Thiocystis violascens DSM 198: one gene and its partner. The protein of the gene in region 1 interacts with the protein of each later gene in a pairwise test. Links are inferred from orthologs where the notes say so. Each region holds a gene or a part of one and is shown in the gene's direction. Other genes may lie near its edges.

The links. The genes of interacting proteins can lie anywhere in the genome.
Region 2: the proteins of rpe (region 1) and eno interact in binary tests that used the Escherichia coli proteins (3 or more experiments, as listed by UniProt). The link is inferred for Thiocystis violascens DSM 198 from one-to-one orthologs.

What each region holds. Positions count from the first base shown.
Region 1 is NC_018012.1:3,798,612-3,806,476, forward strand. What follows is about bases 3,037-5,977. They hold rpe (ribulose-phosphate 3-epimerase), read left to right. Parts: upstream 3,037-4,135; coding sequence 4,136-4,819; downstream 4,820-5,977. Other genes in these bases: THIVI_RS16855 (NADP(H)-dependent aldo-keto reductase), read right to left, coding at 3,037-3,804; THIVI_RS16865 (phosphoglycolate phosphatase), read left to right, coding at 5,034-5,708; trpE (anthranilate synthase component I), read left to right, coding at 5,828-5,977. Outside these bases: THIVI_RS16840 (penicillin acylase family protein), read right to left, coding at 1-1,285; hemF (oxygen-dependent coproporphyrinogen oxidase), read left to right, coding at 1,381-2,322; THIVI_RS16850 (hypothetical protein), read left to right, coding at 2,342-2,560; more of THIVI_RS16855, read right to left, coding at 2,764-3,036; more of trpE, read left to right, coding at 5,978-7,327; THIVI_RS16875 (PhoPQ-activated protein PqaA family protein), read right to left, coding at 7,425-7,865. UniProt on the Escherichia coli protein: Catalyzes the reversible epimerization of D-ribulose 5-phosphate to D-xylulose 5-phosphate.
Region 2 is NC_018012.1:4,323,777-4,329,719, forward strand. What follows is about bases 408-3,394. They hold eno (phosphopyruvate hydratase), read left to right. Parts: upstream 408-1,255; coding sequence 1,256-2,533; downstream 2,534-3,394. Other genes in these bases: THIVI_RS19200 (restriction endonuclease), read left to right, coding at 408-758; THIVI_RS19205 (hypothetical protein), read left to right, coding at 787-999; ftsB (cell division protein FtsB), read left to right, coding at 2,620-2,919; ispD (2-C-methyl-D-erythritol 4-phosphate cytidylyltransferase), read left to right, coding at 2,916-3,394. Outside these bases: more of THIVI_RS19200, read left to right, coding at 1-407; more of ispD, read left to right, coding at 3,395-3,638; THIVI_RS19225 (DUF3334 family protein), read left to right, coding at 3,784-4,452; THIVI_RS23045 (DUF2934 domain-containing protein), read right to left, coding at 4,666-5,136; THIVI_RS19235 (polysaccharide deacetylase family protein), read left to right, coding at 5,461-5,943. UniProt on the Escherichia coli protein: Catalyzes the reversible conversion of 2-phosphoglycerate (2-PG) into phosphoenolpyruvate (PEP). It is essential for the degradation of carbohydrates via glycolysis.

The sequences.
Region 1 (7,865 bases):
GCCGGTGGATGGCCGCGAAGCTCAGATCCGGCAGATCGTTGTTCTGTCGCAGCGCCAGCAGATCGGCGGTGTCCAGGCCGGGCAGATCCATGGGACTGTCGGTCGCGTCGCCCAGGATTCCGTTGACGATGACCCCGTGCGAGGTGCGACGAACCGCCAGCTCGACCGGTTCCGCGTCCTTGACGGGAATGCGCTCGATGCGGGATAGGATCGGCTCCGGGTCGCTTCCCGCGCGCTCCACCCGACCATCCGGCGTGGCGCGTTCGACAAAGAGATCCTGCGTGTCGGCGATCGCACTCGTGAAACCCCAGGCGAGGTGCTCGTTGTGGCCGATCAGAACCAAGGGCACGCCCGGCAGGGTCACGCCCGACAGATGCAGCTCGGGAGCGATCAACTCCAACTCATACCAGATCCCCGGCATGGACGGGGCCAGATGGGGATCGTTGGCGAGCATGGCCGCCCCGGTCGCGGTGCGCGAGCCGGTCACGCCCCAGGCGTTGCTAGCGGCGCCGGGGATCGGCAGACCGAAGCGCGCCGGCAACTGGAAAGCCGCATCCAGCGAAGGCTCTTCCGTCAGGTCCATCCGCGACGGGCGATTCGCGGACAGATAGCGGACCAGCTCCGGCGCCACCTCGGGGGCCGGAATCCCCTCGTCGGTCGGGAACAATTCGCGCGCCCGCGCGGAACCGATCCGCGCCGCCAGACGCAGAAAGGTCAGCTCGGCGCGCAGGTTGAACGACTGGGTCCAGGCCATGTAACCGCCGATGACCAGGCTGTCTTCCGGCTCCCAGGGGGCGGGCGCGAAACCGGCGATCCGATACTCCAGCGGCAACCGCGCGCGCGCTTCGTCCCGATAGGCATTCACCCCGGCCGCATAGGCCGCGAGCAAGTCGCGGTCGGACGCATCCAGGCTTTCCAGCGTCCGCCGGGCCTCGTGGGCGAGTCCGACGGTCCGAAAAAAGCGATCCGCCGGGAGCGCGTCCGCGCCAAACACCTCGGCCAGACGACCGCCGGCCAGTCGGCGTAGCGTATCCATCTGCCACAGACGTTCGGAGGCGACGATATAGCCCTGGGCGAACAGCAGATCCCGGAGAGTGTCCGCCGCGATGGTCGGCACCGCGTGCGGCCCGAAGCCGACGCGCACCGGGCTCGTCAAGCCGGGCAGGGCCAGTGTGCCGCTGTAAACTGGCTCGGCACGCCTGGCAAGCCAGTACAGACTCGCGGCGCCGGTCACGGCAAGGATCAGCAGGATGGACAAGACCCGGAGGAGGACGCGGCGCGACATTGACGTTTGAACCCTTGATTGGTGAACCGGAATAGCGATTTTTTCGGATCGGCCCTATCTTCTCACGATTGCCAACTCTCCAAGGAGGCCCCGCGATGCCGAATCAACCCGATACCGAGTCCGTCAAACGCTATCTGATGGCGTTGCAGGACCGAATCCGCGATGCCCTGCGCGACACCGATGGCGGCGCGGGCTTCCGGGAGGATGCCTGGGAGCGTCCGGATGGCGGTGGCGGTCGTACCCGCGTGATGCGCGACGGCATGGTTTTCGAGCAGTGCGGGCTCAATTTCTCGCATGTCTTCGGCGAACGGCTCCCGCCGTCCGCCAGCGCCCGCCGGCCCGAGCTGGCCGGGCGCCGCTTCGAGGCCATGGGCGTCTCGTTGGTTGCGCACCCCTGGAATCCCTATGTCCCCACGTCGCATCTCAACGTGCGCTTTTTCATCGCCGAAAAAGCCGGGGCGGAGCCGGTCTGGTGGTTCGGCGGCGGCTTCGATCTCACGCCCTACTATGGCTTCGATGAGGACGTCGTGCACTGGCACCGCAACGCGCGTGCGCTTTGCGAGCCCTTTGGCGAGGATCTCTATGCGCGCCTGAAACGCGGCTGCGACGAATATTTTTTCCTGAAGCACCGCAACGAACCGCGTGGCGTCGGCGGGCTTTTTTTCGATGACTTCGATCAGGGCGGGTTCGACCGCAGTTTCGCCTTCCTGCGCGCGATTGGCGATGGCTACCTGCCGGGCTATCTCCCCATCGTGCAGCGCCGCTGGGCCAAAACCTATGGCGAGCGCGAACGCGCCTTTCAGAAATACCGGCGCGGACGCTATGTCGAGTTCAATCTGCTCTATGACCGCGGAACCTTCTTCGGGCTCCAGTCGGGCGGGCGCACCGAATCCATCCTCGTCTCCATGCCGCCCGAGGTCAGTTGGCGTTATGATTTTCGGCCCGAGCCCGGTAGCCCCGAGGAAGATCTATACGAACGCTTTCTGGTGCCGCGGGAGTGGCTGGACCAAGACAGCGAATCCATGCCGTCCATTTAGCGTGTTCGCGGCTCCTCCCGTGGATGATTTCTACATGGCCACGGACGGGAAAGGCGGGTTCTGGTTCCGCGAGGTCGAGCACCAGGGCTTCAATTCGCGGCGCGATCTGTTTGGCGCGTTTGAACGCTGTGCGAGCGGGCAGGCCATGACGCGCGAAGAGGAATACGCCAACATGAACGCCGGGGTGCAATACTCCGTCCCCGCCGGGAACACCCGGAGGATTTCCCGCTCGTCCTGAATCCTGAGCTGGTTTCGGCGCGTGAAGCCATTCGTGGTTCGAGGGCCTCACCACGAACGGCTTCAGGAGACGACAGGCGGGTTCAGGGAGGGCGCGAACATCCGGAAGATTTCCCGTTCGTGAGGTGACCGTCAGCGCTCCCCGTTCGGATCAACCGCCGCCGCAAGCGCGGCGATCGCAGTCAATCCTGTGCAGACTGGCGTTCAGGGCGCCGGATTCGGCTGACTGGTATGGATCGACTCGATCTCGGCGATCACCGTCTCGTCGAGCACCAGATCGATACTGGCAAGATCGCTGTCCAACTGCTCCAGCGTGGTCGCCCCGATGATGTTAGAGGTGGTGAAGGGGCGACTGGTTACCCAGGCCAGGGCCATCTGGGCCGGATCCAGGCCGTGGCGGCGGGCCAGCGCCACATACTCGGCGGTCGCGCATTCGGCCTCGGGGTTGGAGTAACGGCTGAAGCGCTCGAACAGGGTGATGCGACCGGACGCCGGACGCTGCCCATGCAGATATTTGCCCGAGAGCACGCCAAAGGCCAGGGGCGAGTAGGCCAGCAGTCCGCATGCCTCGCGGAGCGCAATCTCCGCAAGCCCGATCTCGAAGGTGCGATTGAGCAGGCTGTAGGGATTCTGAATGCTGACCATGCGCGGCAGACCGTGCTGGTCGGCGAGCGCCAGGAAGCGCATCAGACCCCAGGGCGTCTCGTTGGACACGCCGATGTGGCGGATCTTGCCGGCCTTGATCAGATCGGTGAGCACCTCCAGCGTCTCCAGCAGCGGCACGCTTTGGTCATCGGCGGTGTGCGTGTAACCGAGCTTGCCGAAATAATTGGTCTCGCGATCCGGCCAGTGGAGTTGATAGAGATCGATCCAGTCGGTTTGCAGCCGTTGCAGGCTGGCATCCAGCGCGGTCTCGATATTGGCGCGGTCGAGCCGGTTGCGACCGCCGCGGAGATACGGCAGCCAATCCCCCGGCCCCGCGACCTTGCTGGCCAGCACGACCCGATCGCGGCAGCGGCGTGACTGGAGCCAGGTGCCGATATAGCGCTCGGTGAGCCCCTGGGTCTCGGCCAGCGGCGGCACCGGATACATCTCGGCCGTATCGATGAAATTGATCCCGGCGGCAAGGGCGCGATCCAGTTGGGCGTGGGCCTCCGCTTCGGTATTCTGCTGGCCGAAGGTCATGGTGCCGAGGCACAGCGCGCTGACCTGGATCCCCGAGTTGCCAAGTGGTCTGCGTTGCATGGCGATCTCCGTGAGGGTTGATTGATGTCGGGCGGATTCAGGCGTCCTTATTGTGGCGTCATCCGCCACCATAGGAGCCCGCTTGCGGGCGACAGCCAGCCGCTCTTGGGTCTGCCAAACACCCCATCGCCCAGAAGCAAATCCGCAAGTCGCCCGTAAGTGGGCTCCTACGTCAAAATGAGGATTGTAGCGTTTCGGCGCTGGCTCGCGTCGAGGTCGAGTGAAAATCTCGCGCGCATGGGTTAGAGTTCTCCGCTGACAAAACCACACTCAATCCTGATCCTGGCCGAGCCATCCGCGCCGAGCCACGACGACCCTGGGGGACACCACGATGGCTTCTGATCTGATCGCACCGTCCATTCTGTCGGCGGACTTCGCCCGGCTCGGCGAGGAAGTGGACAACGTCCTGGCCGCCGGCGCCGACATCGTCCATTTCGACGTCATGGACAATCATTACGTCCCGAACCTGACCATCGGTCCGCTGGTCTGCGAGGCGCTGCGCAAGCACGGGGTCACGGCACCCATCGACGTGCATCTGATGGTCAAGCCGGTGGATCGCATCATCCCCGATTTCGCCGCCGCGGGCGCGACCTATATCACCTTCCATCCGGAGGCGAGCGAGCACATCGACCGCACGCTGCAACTGATTCGCGGCGAGGGCTGCAAGTCCGGTCTGGTGTTCAATCCGGCGACGCCCCTGAGCTATCTGGATTACGTGATGGACAAGGTGGATATGATCCTGCTGATGTCGGTCAACCCCGGTTTCGGCGGTCAGAGTTTCATTCCGGCGACCTTCGAGAAGCTGCGTCAGGCGCGCCGGATGATCGACGCCTCCGGGTTCGACATCCGCCTGGAGATCGACGGCGGGGTAAAGGCGGACAACATCGCCGAGGTCAAGGCCGCTGGCGCCGATACCTTCGTGTCGGGCTCCGGAATTTTCGGCAAAGGCAAGGATTCCGACCCCCATCGCTACGACAGCATCATCCGCGAGATGCGCGCGGCGATGGCCGGTTAAACCGCGTCCGGCGCACCATGCGTCGTTTCGAGCGATCAGCCAGGTTGGCATGAATCGATCAGCGTCGGTGTCGACGCGGTTTAAGTGATTAAAGATGAAACGCTTAAACGGCGTCAGCACCGGCGTTTTCCGGTTCATGCGAGACCAGATCAATGCACAATCAGTGCATATCCCGCAAGGCGCCGTTTAATTTTTACCTGGAACGAGTCCCCGCATGTTGCAACCGAAGATGATCCTCTGTGACCTGGACGGAACGCTGGTCGACAGCGTTCCGGACCTGACCTTTTGCGTGGACGCCATGATGGAGCGGCTCGGACGCGCGCCGCGCGGCGAGGCGGCGGTGCGCACCTGGGTGGGCAACGGGGTCGAAAAGCTGGTGTGCCGGGCCTTGACCGGACAACTCGAAGGCGAGCCGGACGCCGCCGACTATTCGCTGGCCTATCCGCTCTTTCTCGAACTCTATGCCGAGAATACCTACACCCGCTCGATCCTCTATCCGGGGGTGCGCGAGGGTCTCGACTTCCTGGCGTCGGCTGGTTATCCGCTCGGTTGCGTGACCAACAAGGCCGCGCAGTTCACCGAACCGCTGCTGACCCATCTCGGGATTCGCGAGCGCTTCACGCTGGTCGTCAGCGGCGACAGCCTGCCGCGCAAGAAACCCGACCCCATGCCCCTGCTGCATGCCGCCGATCATTTCGGCGTCATGCCCGCCGAGGCCCTGATGATCGGCGACTCGGTCAGCGACGTGAAGGCGGCGCGGGCCGCCGGTTTCGGGATTATCTGCATGAGCTATGGCTATAACCATGGCGAGGATATCCGCGACTCCAACCCGGACGCGGTGATCGATTCGATGGTCGAACTCAAGGGATTGCTGGCTCCCTTGGCTTAAGTCGGAAAGCGAGTACCGCGCGATGCACATCCAGGCAAGACGAGCAATGATCGGGCGGCGATGGCGACGCCGAGACGCCTTCGCTAACCTTTGGCACTGACGTTTGCCTGGAGATTCCGATGACCCCCAAGACCTTTCGCGCCCTGGCCGATCAGGGCTACAACCGCATTCCGGTCGCCTGCGAGGTGCTGGCCGACCTCGATACCCCGCTGAGCGTCTATCTCAAGCTCGCCGGCGGACCCTATTCCTATCTGTTCGAGTCGGTGCAGGGCGGCGAAAAATGGGGCCGTTATTCGATCATCGGGTTGCCCTGCCGGACCCTGATCCGAATCGACGGACAGCGGATTCGCGTCGAGCGCGACGGCACGGTGATCGAGGAGGTCGAAACGGCCGATCCGCTCGGCTGGCTCGAAGCCTTCCAGCAACGCTTTCAGGTCGCCGAAGTTGAAGGGCTGCCGCGCTTCGTGGGCGGGCTCGTCGGTTATTTCGGCTACGACACCATCCGCTATATCGAGCCGCGTCTGGCCCTGTGTCCGAATCCGGATCAGTTGGGCACGCCGGATATCCTGCTGATGGTCTCGGACGAGGTGGTCGTGTTCGACAATCTCAGCGGGCGTCTCTACATCATCCTGCATCTCGATCCGACGGCCGGCGATACGCTGGAGGCGGGCGAGGCCCGGATCGCCGAACTCACCGAGCGCATGCGCCACGGCGCGCCGCGTCGCAACGGCGGGACAGCGCGCGAGGTTAGCGAGGCCGATTTCGTCTCCGGCTTCACCGAAGAGGGTTTCAAGCAGGCGGTCGCGCGCATCAAGGACTACATCCTCGAAGGCGACTGCATGCAGGTGGTGCTGTCGCAGCGACTCTCCATCCCCTTTCAGGCACCGCCGCTCGATCTGTACCGTGCGCTGCGCGGGCTCAATCCCTCACCCTATATGTACTTTCTGGATCTTGGCGACTTCCACATCGTCGGCTCCTCGCCCGAGATTCTGACCCGGCTGGAGGATGGCGTGGTCACGGTGCGACCCATCGCCGGCACTCGTCGCCGCGGCCACACCGAGGCCGAGGACCAGACGCTGGAGGCCGAGCTGCTGGCCGACCCCAAGGAGCTGGCCGAGCATCTGATGCTGATCGATCTGGGCCGCAACGATGCCGGGCGGGTCGCCGAGATCGGCAGCGTGCGCCTGACCGACAAGATGATCGTCGAGCGCTATTCGCACGTCATGCACATCGTCTCCAACGTGGTCGGCACGCTCCGGGAGGGCATGAGCGCGCTCGACGTGCTGCGTGCCACCTTTCCGGCCGGGACCGTCTCGGGCGCGCCCAAGATCCGCGCCATGGAGATCATCGACGAGCTGGAGCCGGTCAAGCGCGGCATCTACTCCGGCGCGGTCGGCTATCTCTCCTGGAACGGCAACATGGACACCGCCATCGCGATTCGTACCGCCGTCATCCAGGACGGCATGCTGCACATCCAGGCCGGCGCCGGCATCGTCGCCGACTCGGTGCCGGAAATGGAATGGCAGGAGACCATGAACAAGGGCCGCGCCATCTTTCGCGCCGTCACCGCCGCCGAGGTCGGGATCGATCGCTATGGCTGCGGGTTGAAGCGCGTCTGACGGCTCGGGCCAGGCGCCGCCGTACTCGCTTCCGAAGACCCGGTCATCTGGCGGTCATTCTCGCTTCCATCCCGGATCCGCCCGGTTCGGCGATGTCTCATCGACAGGCCGTGCCGGCGAAGGGCAGGGTCGCGGGCGTTACCCTGACATCGGTCGTCAGCGTCTGACGCTCGAACGAACGCGCGTTGAAGACAAGTTCCACGGCAAAGGCGCTCCATCCCCGCGTGGGCGGCGGGACGAAGCCGACATAGACCCCGTTTCCCAGGCTCGGGAGCAGGGTGCGCATCCAGGCCTCGCCGATCGTCTCCAGGCGAAAATCGCGGGCGAACGGATTCGTGGCCTGCACGAGATAGACCGCGTCCGGCGCATCCGCGGCGACGACCCGGATACTGCCGTCGTCCTCGAACGTCCAGGAGAAGCGGGGCGCCGGGGCGTCCCGCTCGACGTCGCGGATCCAGGCGAGCGAGTCAAAAGCGACATCCAGCAGACTCAACGTCTCCTCGCCCTGCCGATGGTCGGTATTGAACGTGTAGCGCAG
Region 2 (5,943 bases), 520 kb from region 1 along the record:
ATCTTCCAGATAGGATTCTTGACGATACGTTGAAGTCTGGAACTAGCCGATTCCATAACCAAGTCGCATGGGCGCGGCAGTACCTTGTTTGGGATGGTCTTCTCGATTCATCGAAGCATGGAACTTGGACACTCACAGAAAAAGGCCGAAATGCTTCCATCTCTGAAGAGACAGCACACGAGATATTTCGGAAGTGGGTGGCAATTCATGCAGAAAGCAGAAAGCAGAAGCGGGCTGAAGAAACAAACGATGCCCTACAGGAGGAATCTTTTCCCGAAGAACTGGTTTCCGAAGAGATTCTTGATCTTATTAGTACGCTACGGTCATTGAGTCCGGTTGGTTTTGAGAAAGTATGCCGGGAACTTCTTCGGGAATCTGGATTTGCAAATGTTGAGATCACCGGTGGCTCAGCCGATGGTGGGATTGATGGCCGCGGGACACTTGAAATAAATCCTTTCGTTAGCTTCAAAGTCCTTTTCCAGTGTAAGCGCTACGCCAAAGGGAATCTGGTGTCGCGTGCACAAGTTGGGGATTTCCGAAATGCCATGATCGGTCGTGCTGAAAAGGGCATCATTATCACCACGTCGTCGTTTACCAATGCTGCGATTCAAGAGGCCAATCGCGAAGGAGCGCCGCAGGTCGAATTAGTTGATAGCGTGAAGCTTGTGGAAATGTTTGAACGTGTTGAACTCGGAGTAAAGAAGCGGTCAGTCTTTGATGTTGATCCAGCATATTTTGACAGATTCAAAATTGGGTAGCCGCCTTCATGTGTTGCCGATCCTTGGAATGATTACTGATTTAGAAATTAAATCCAAAGGCTTTCATTTGCTTGCGCAGCATCTCGGTAATGTTGAGGTAGAAAAGTTCATTGCGCTTATCCAAAGAGAGCCGTTAGATTACGCTAATTGGCGGCAAGACATGGATGAAAATTTGAGTTTGGAAGACATTAGCCGAAAGGCAATGGCTTTGAGAAAGAAAAGTACCGAACAAGGCGCTTAACTTGGACTGTCTCCGTCGCTGTGTTTCTCAGACAGCCGGTTAGCGCAAAAAATAAATAATTCAATAGAATGATGGTGTTCTACAAGAAATTGTTCTTGTCTTGCCGTTTGACAAAACAATACCTCAAGGCACTGTTGTATTTCGCGAAGATTTTTAGCACGTGGCTAACGACTCTGCGTAGGTGGGTGTGAACGAGAGTGCACCCCTCCGTTGAGTGATCAAGAAACGAAACGTTCATTTTCAGGAGTAACGAGTTATGTCCGAAATCGTCGATGTCCGCGCCCGTGAGGTGCTGGATTCTCGCGGCAATCCGACCGTCGAGGCCGATGTCATCACCGCCGATGGCGCCATCGGTCGCGCGATCGTCCCGTCCGGCGCGTCCACCGGCTCGCGCGAGGCGCTGGAACTGCGCGATGGCGACAAGTCCCGCTATCTCGGCAAGGGTGTCCTGATCGCGGTCGCCAATATCGAAGGCGAATTGCGCGAGGCCGTGCTCGGCATGGATGCGGCCGATCAGAAGGCGGTCGATCAGACGATGATCGATCTCGACGGGACCGACAACAAGCGCCGGCTCGGCGCCAATGCGCTGCTCGGCGTCTCGTTGGCAACGGCCCACGCGGCGGCGCAGGAAAAGGCGCTGCCACTGTTCAGATCGCTGTCCGCCGGTCCCTACCGTCTGCCGGTCCCGATGATGAACATCATCAATGGCGGCAGCCACGCCGATAACAGCGTGGACTTCCAGGAGTTCATGATCCTGCCGGTCGGCGCTCCGAGCATCCGCGAGGCGGTGCGTTATGGCGCGGAGGTCTTTCATGCCCTGAAGGCGGTTCTGCATGGCCGCGGTCTGGGCACGGCGGTCGGCGACGAGGGCGGTTTTGCCCCCGATCTGTCCTCCAACGAGGCCGCCATCGAGGCGATCCTGGAAGCCATTGGCAAGGCCGGTTTCAAGGTCGGTTCCGACATCTATCTCGGGATGGACGTGGCGGCGTCCGAGTTCTACAAGGACGGGCGCTATCATCTCCAGGGCGAGGGCCGCACGCTCGACGCTGACGGCATGATCGACCTGCTCGCTGGCTGGGTGTCGCAATATCCCATCCTCTCGATCGAGGACGGTCTCGCCGAGGGCGATTGGGACGGCTGGAAGCGTCTGACCGAGCGTCTTGGCGACAAGGTCCAGATCGTCGGCGACGACCTCTTCGTCACCAATACCAAGATCCTGCAGGAAGGCATCGACAAGAATATCGCCAACTCCATCCTCATCAAGGTCAACCAGATCGGCACCCTCACCGAGACGATGGAAGCCATCGCCATGGCCCACAACGCCGGCTATACCTCGGTGGTATCGCATCGCTCCGGCGAGACCGAGGACACCACCATCGCCGATCTGGTGGTCGCGGCGGGCACCGGTCAGATCAAGACCGGTTCGCTGTCGCGTTCCGACCGGGTCGCGAAGTACAACCAACTGATGCGCATCGAGGATCAGTTGGGCGACGAGGCGATCTACGCGGGCCGCGCGGCCTTCAGGTGGCTCTGACGAGACGGCGTTCCGGGCCTGCACCGCGCCTGACCGAAGGGTCGGCCGGGCCTGGTCCGGGCTTTTACGGCTAATCGGGTCTCGACATGCGTTGGTTGATCGCAGTGCTCATCGTCCTTCTGGGGGCGCTCCAGTACCGGCTCTGGGTCGGTCAGGGGAGTCTGGCGGAACTCCATTCGCTGAAGCAGGAAATTGCCTTCCAGGAGGCCGAGATCGCGCGTCTGATGGCGCGCAATCAGGTGCTTCAGGCGGAGGTCGCGGATCTTGGCGAGGGCCAGGAGGCGCTGGAGGAGCGTGCCCGCAGCGAACTCGGCATGATCAAGGCCGGCGAGATCTTCATCCAGGTCATCGAGCGACCCAAGCCCACCGCGGAGACCGCGCCATGAACGAAACCCCTTCGCTCTGGGCGATCCTGCCCGCCGCCGGCGTGGGACGGCGCATGGGAAGCGCTATCCCCAAGCAGTACCTTGACCTGGCCGGTCGGGCGGTAATCGATCATGCATTGGATCTGTTCATTGAGGACGAACGGATCAGTGGGGTCGTGGTTGCGCTCGATCCGGCGGATGGTTATTGGGAGAGCACCGCCCATGCCGGTCATCCCAAGGTGATGCGCGCGGCGGGTGGCGCGGAACGTTGCCATTCCGTCCTCAACGCGCTCGCGGCGCTTGATGGTCGCGCGGCGGAGGGCGATTGGGTGCTGGTCCACGATGCCGCGCGCCCCTGTCTGCGGGCCGCCGATCTCGATCGCCTGATCGACGCCCTGCTTGGGGATGTCGTGGGCGGTCTGCTCGGGATTCCGGTACGCGACACCATGAAGCGCGACAATGGCGCTGGGCGGATCACGTCCACCGTCGATCGGGCGAGTCTCTGGCATGCCTATACCCCCCAGATGTTTCGGCTCGGACTCTTGCGCCATGCACTGCATGACGCCCTGGAGGCGAACGATCTGGTCACCGACGACGCCTCCGCCATCGAGCGTCTGGGCCATGCCCCACGCCTGATCGAGGGGCACGCCGACAATCTCAAAATCACCCGGGCCGAGGATCTTCCGCTCGCCCATTTTTATCTGCGACAGCAGGGACGGATCGAAGCGTTCGATGCGTAGACGCCAATCCAGGTGAAAGACCGGTGGTGCTAAAGTACGTGGAGTGGAAAGGATTGATGATGAACTCGCGCGGGCGGGCGGCGCCGAGGCGCGCGGGTGTCTGGCCGCGTTCCTGATTTCTCAACCTAAATCGAGAGCAAGACCGTTGAAAAAGCCAAAAACGATATCGACCGATGACATCCTGGTGATGTTGTGCAATTCCGTGCGAAAGGTACTCTCCGCGGCAACCAAGACCCAGATCAGCTATTCCCCGATGGTGCAGCGGATCACGCGCACCTGCCTGAGGCCCGATATCGGCTGTTTCGTGCTGTTCGACGGCGGTTTTTCCGGCTTGGTCATCATCAACTTCTCGTCGCAGTCCGCCATGGAACTCTACCGCGCCTACATGCTCTCCATGGGCATGCCGGAGTCCGAGCTGGCTACCCAGCATACGTCCGAGGAGGTCGGCAACATGCTCGGTGAGCTGATGAATCAGATCGTGGGCGATTTCACCGGCAATGTCGGTCATGAATTGCAGGTCTGCATCAATCAGAATCAGCCGAAGATGCTCACCATCAACAAGGAGGTCATGGTCAGCATCGATACCAATCTGGATCGCGCCCAGTCGCGTCGCGTCGCCTTCAGCACGGCGCGTCGCAATGTTTTTTACATGGAACTGGCGATGGACAAGACCGAGTTCATCAAGCTGCACGATTTCGAGCTGGAAGAAGTGGATCCCGACAGAATCGTCGATGAGCAGGCCCGGCAGAACGAGTCGCTCGCGGATCCCCAATCGCTCGTCGATCTGGCGCTGCTGGATGAGTTGGGCCTGTAGGAATGCGATCCGATGCCGGTGCGGCATGCGCGGTTGGCGTGTCGTATCGGCTGCGTTGGAGTCCATCGGGGATGGAGTCGGCGCGGAACGTATTGATTTCTCGCTCGCGCCACACCGCGCGGCGGTGTGACGAATTCCTCCTGGCGCTTCGCGATTTAGGGCTGCCAGCGGAGTCTGGGGCAGGCAAAACAAGTCTCCCGCCGCGGACGCGGTTTACGTGCTCGTCATGGTTTTTGCGCGATTGATGATTTCGTCGATCTCGTGTTCCGCTTCGATCCAATCCTGTGCCTGTTCCTCGGGAGTCGACGCGCGATGGCGTTTTTCTGCTTTGAAATAAGCCGCGTCGGCGATCATTTTTTGACGGGCCTCGGCCGAGACATTCGCGATTCCCTTGAGGCTGACCGAACTGTCGTCGGCGGCTGGTTTTGCCTTGGGCCTGGCGGCTTCCGTCGTTCTCGTGGCCGTGGTTTTAGAGACGGCTTTTTCGGCGGGAGCCTTTTTGGCGATGGGCGCCTTCTTGGCGGTCGCGGCAGGCACGGTCGTCTTCCGCGCGCTCGGTTGAGTGGCCGCAGGCTTTTCCACTGTCGCTTCCGCGCGACCGACAGCCGGCTTCGGGTCCGCCGCTTTTTTCTGAGCCGTTTTTTTGGCTGCCGTTTTCTTGGTTACGATTTTGTCATCAGCCATCTTTTTTTGCCCGCCTATTGGATTCTGGTTTTTACGGAAAGGGGATGGTCGCTGGCACCCCATTGGTGATGCGATCTCTTCAGAACCGTCGGTAATCTACATTAGACATGGATAGAATACACGTAATTTCAGGCGGCGACAGGGAGTCCGGGCCAACGATGACTTGGGGCATGGGCACATCCAGGGCAGTCGTGCGGTTTGCCCGGATGGCGTTGCTGGCGAACGCGCTCAAGTCCCGGTGCGCTCCCGCGGGGCGTCTGGTGTGTCTTGAGGCTGGCCTTTGGTATCCTTGACCGATCCATCACCGCCCGGGTTTCGTTAACGATGATTGCTCACCACGCACTCGTGCTCAATCTCCATCAGCCCCCCGGTAATCTCCAGGATCTTCTGGAGCACCAGACCTGGGAAGCCAAGGAGATCCTGTTCGCCCTCGATCGCATTCCGCGCAGTCTTTGGGGCCAGGAGGCCCACGCCCGCGTCCATCTTTCCCTGTCCGGAACCCTGCTGGAGACCCTGTCGGATCCGGCGTTTCAACAGCGGGTCTATGGCATCGTGGACTGCGGGTCGCTGCTCTGGCACTTGCAGAATCAATCGCTGTTCGAGGTGCTCGGCACTGGCTATTACCATCCGGTGCTGCCCCTGATCCCCGAGGCCGACCGCCAGGAGCATCTGCGGCGCTGGCTCGGGATCGCCCATCATCTGCTCTGGCGTCCACGCTTCCAGGGCTTCTGGCCGCCCGAGATGGGGTTCTCGATGGAACTCATCCCGCTGCTGCGCGCCTTTGGGTATCGCTATGTCCTGGTCGAC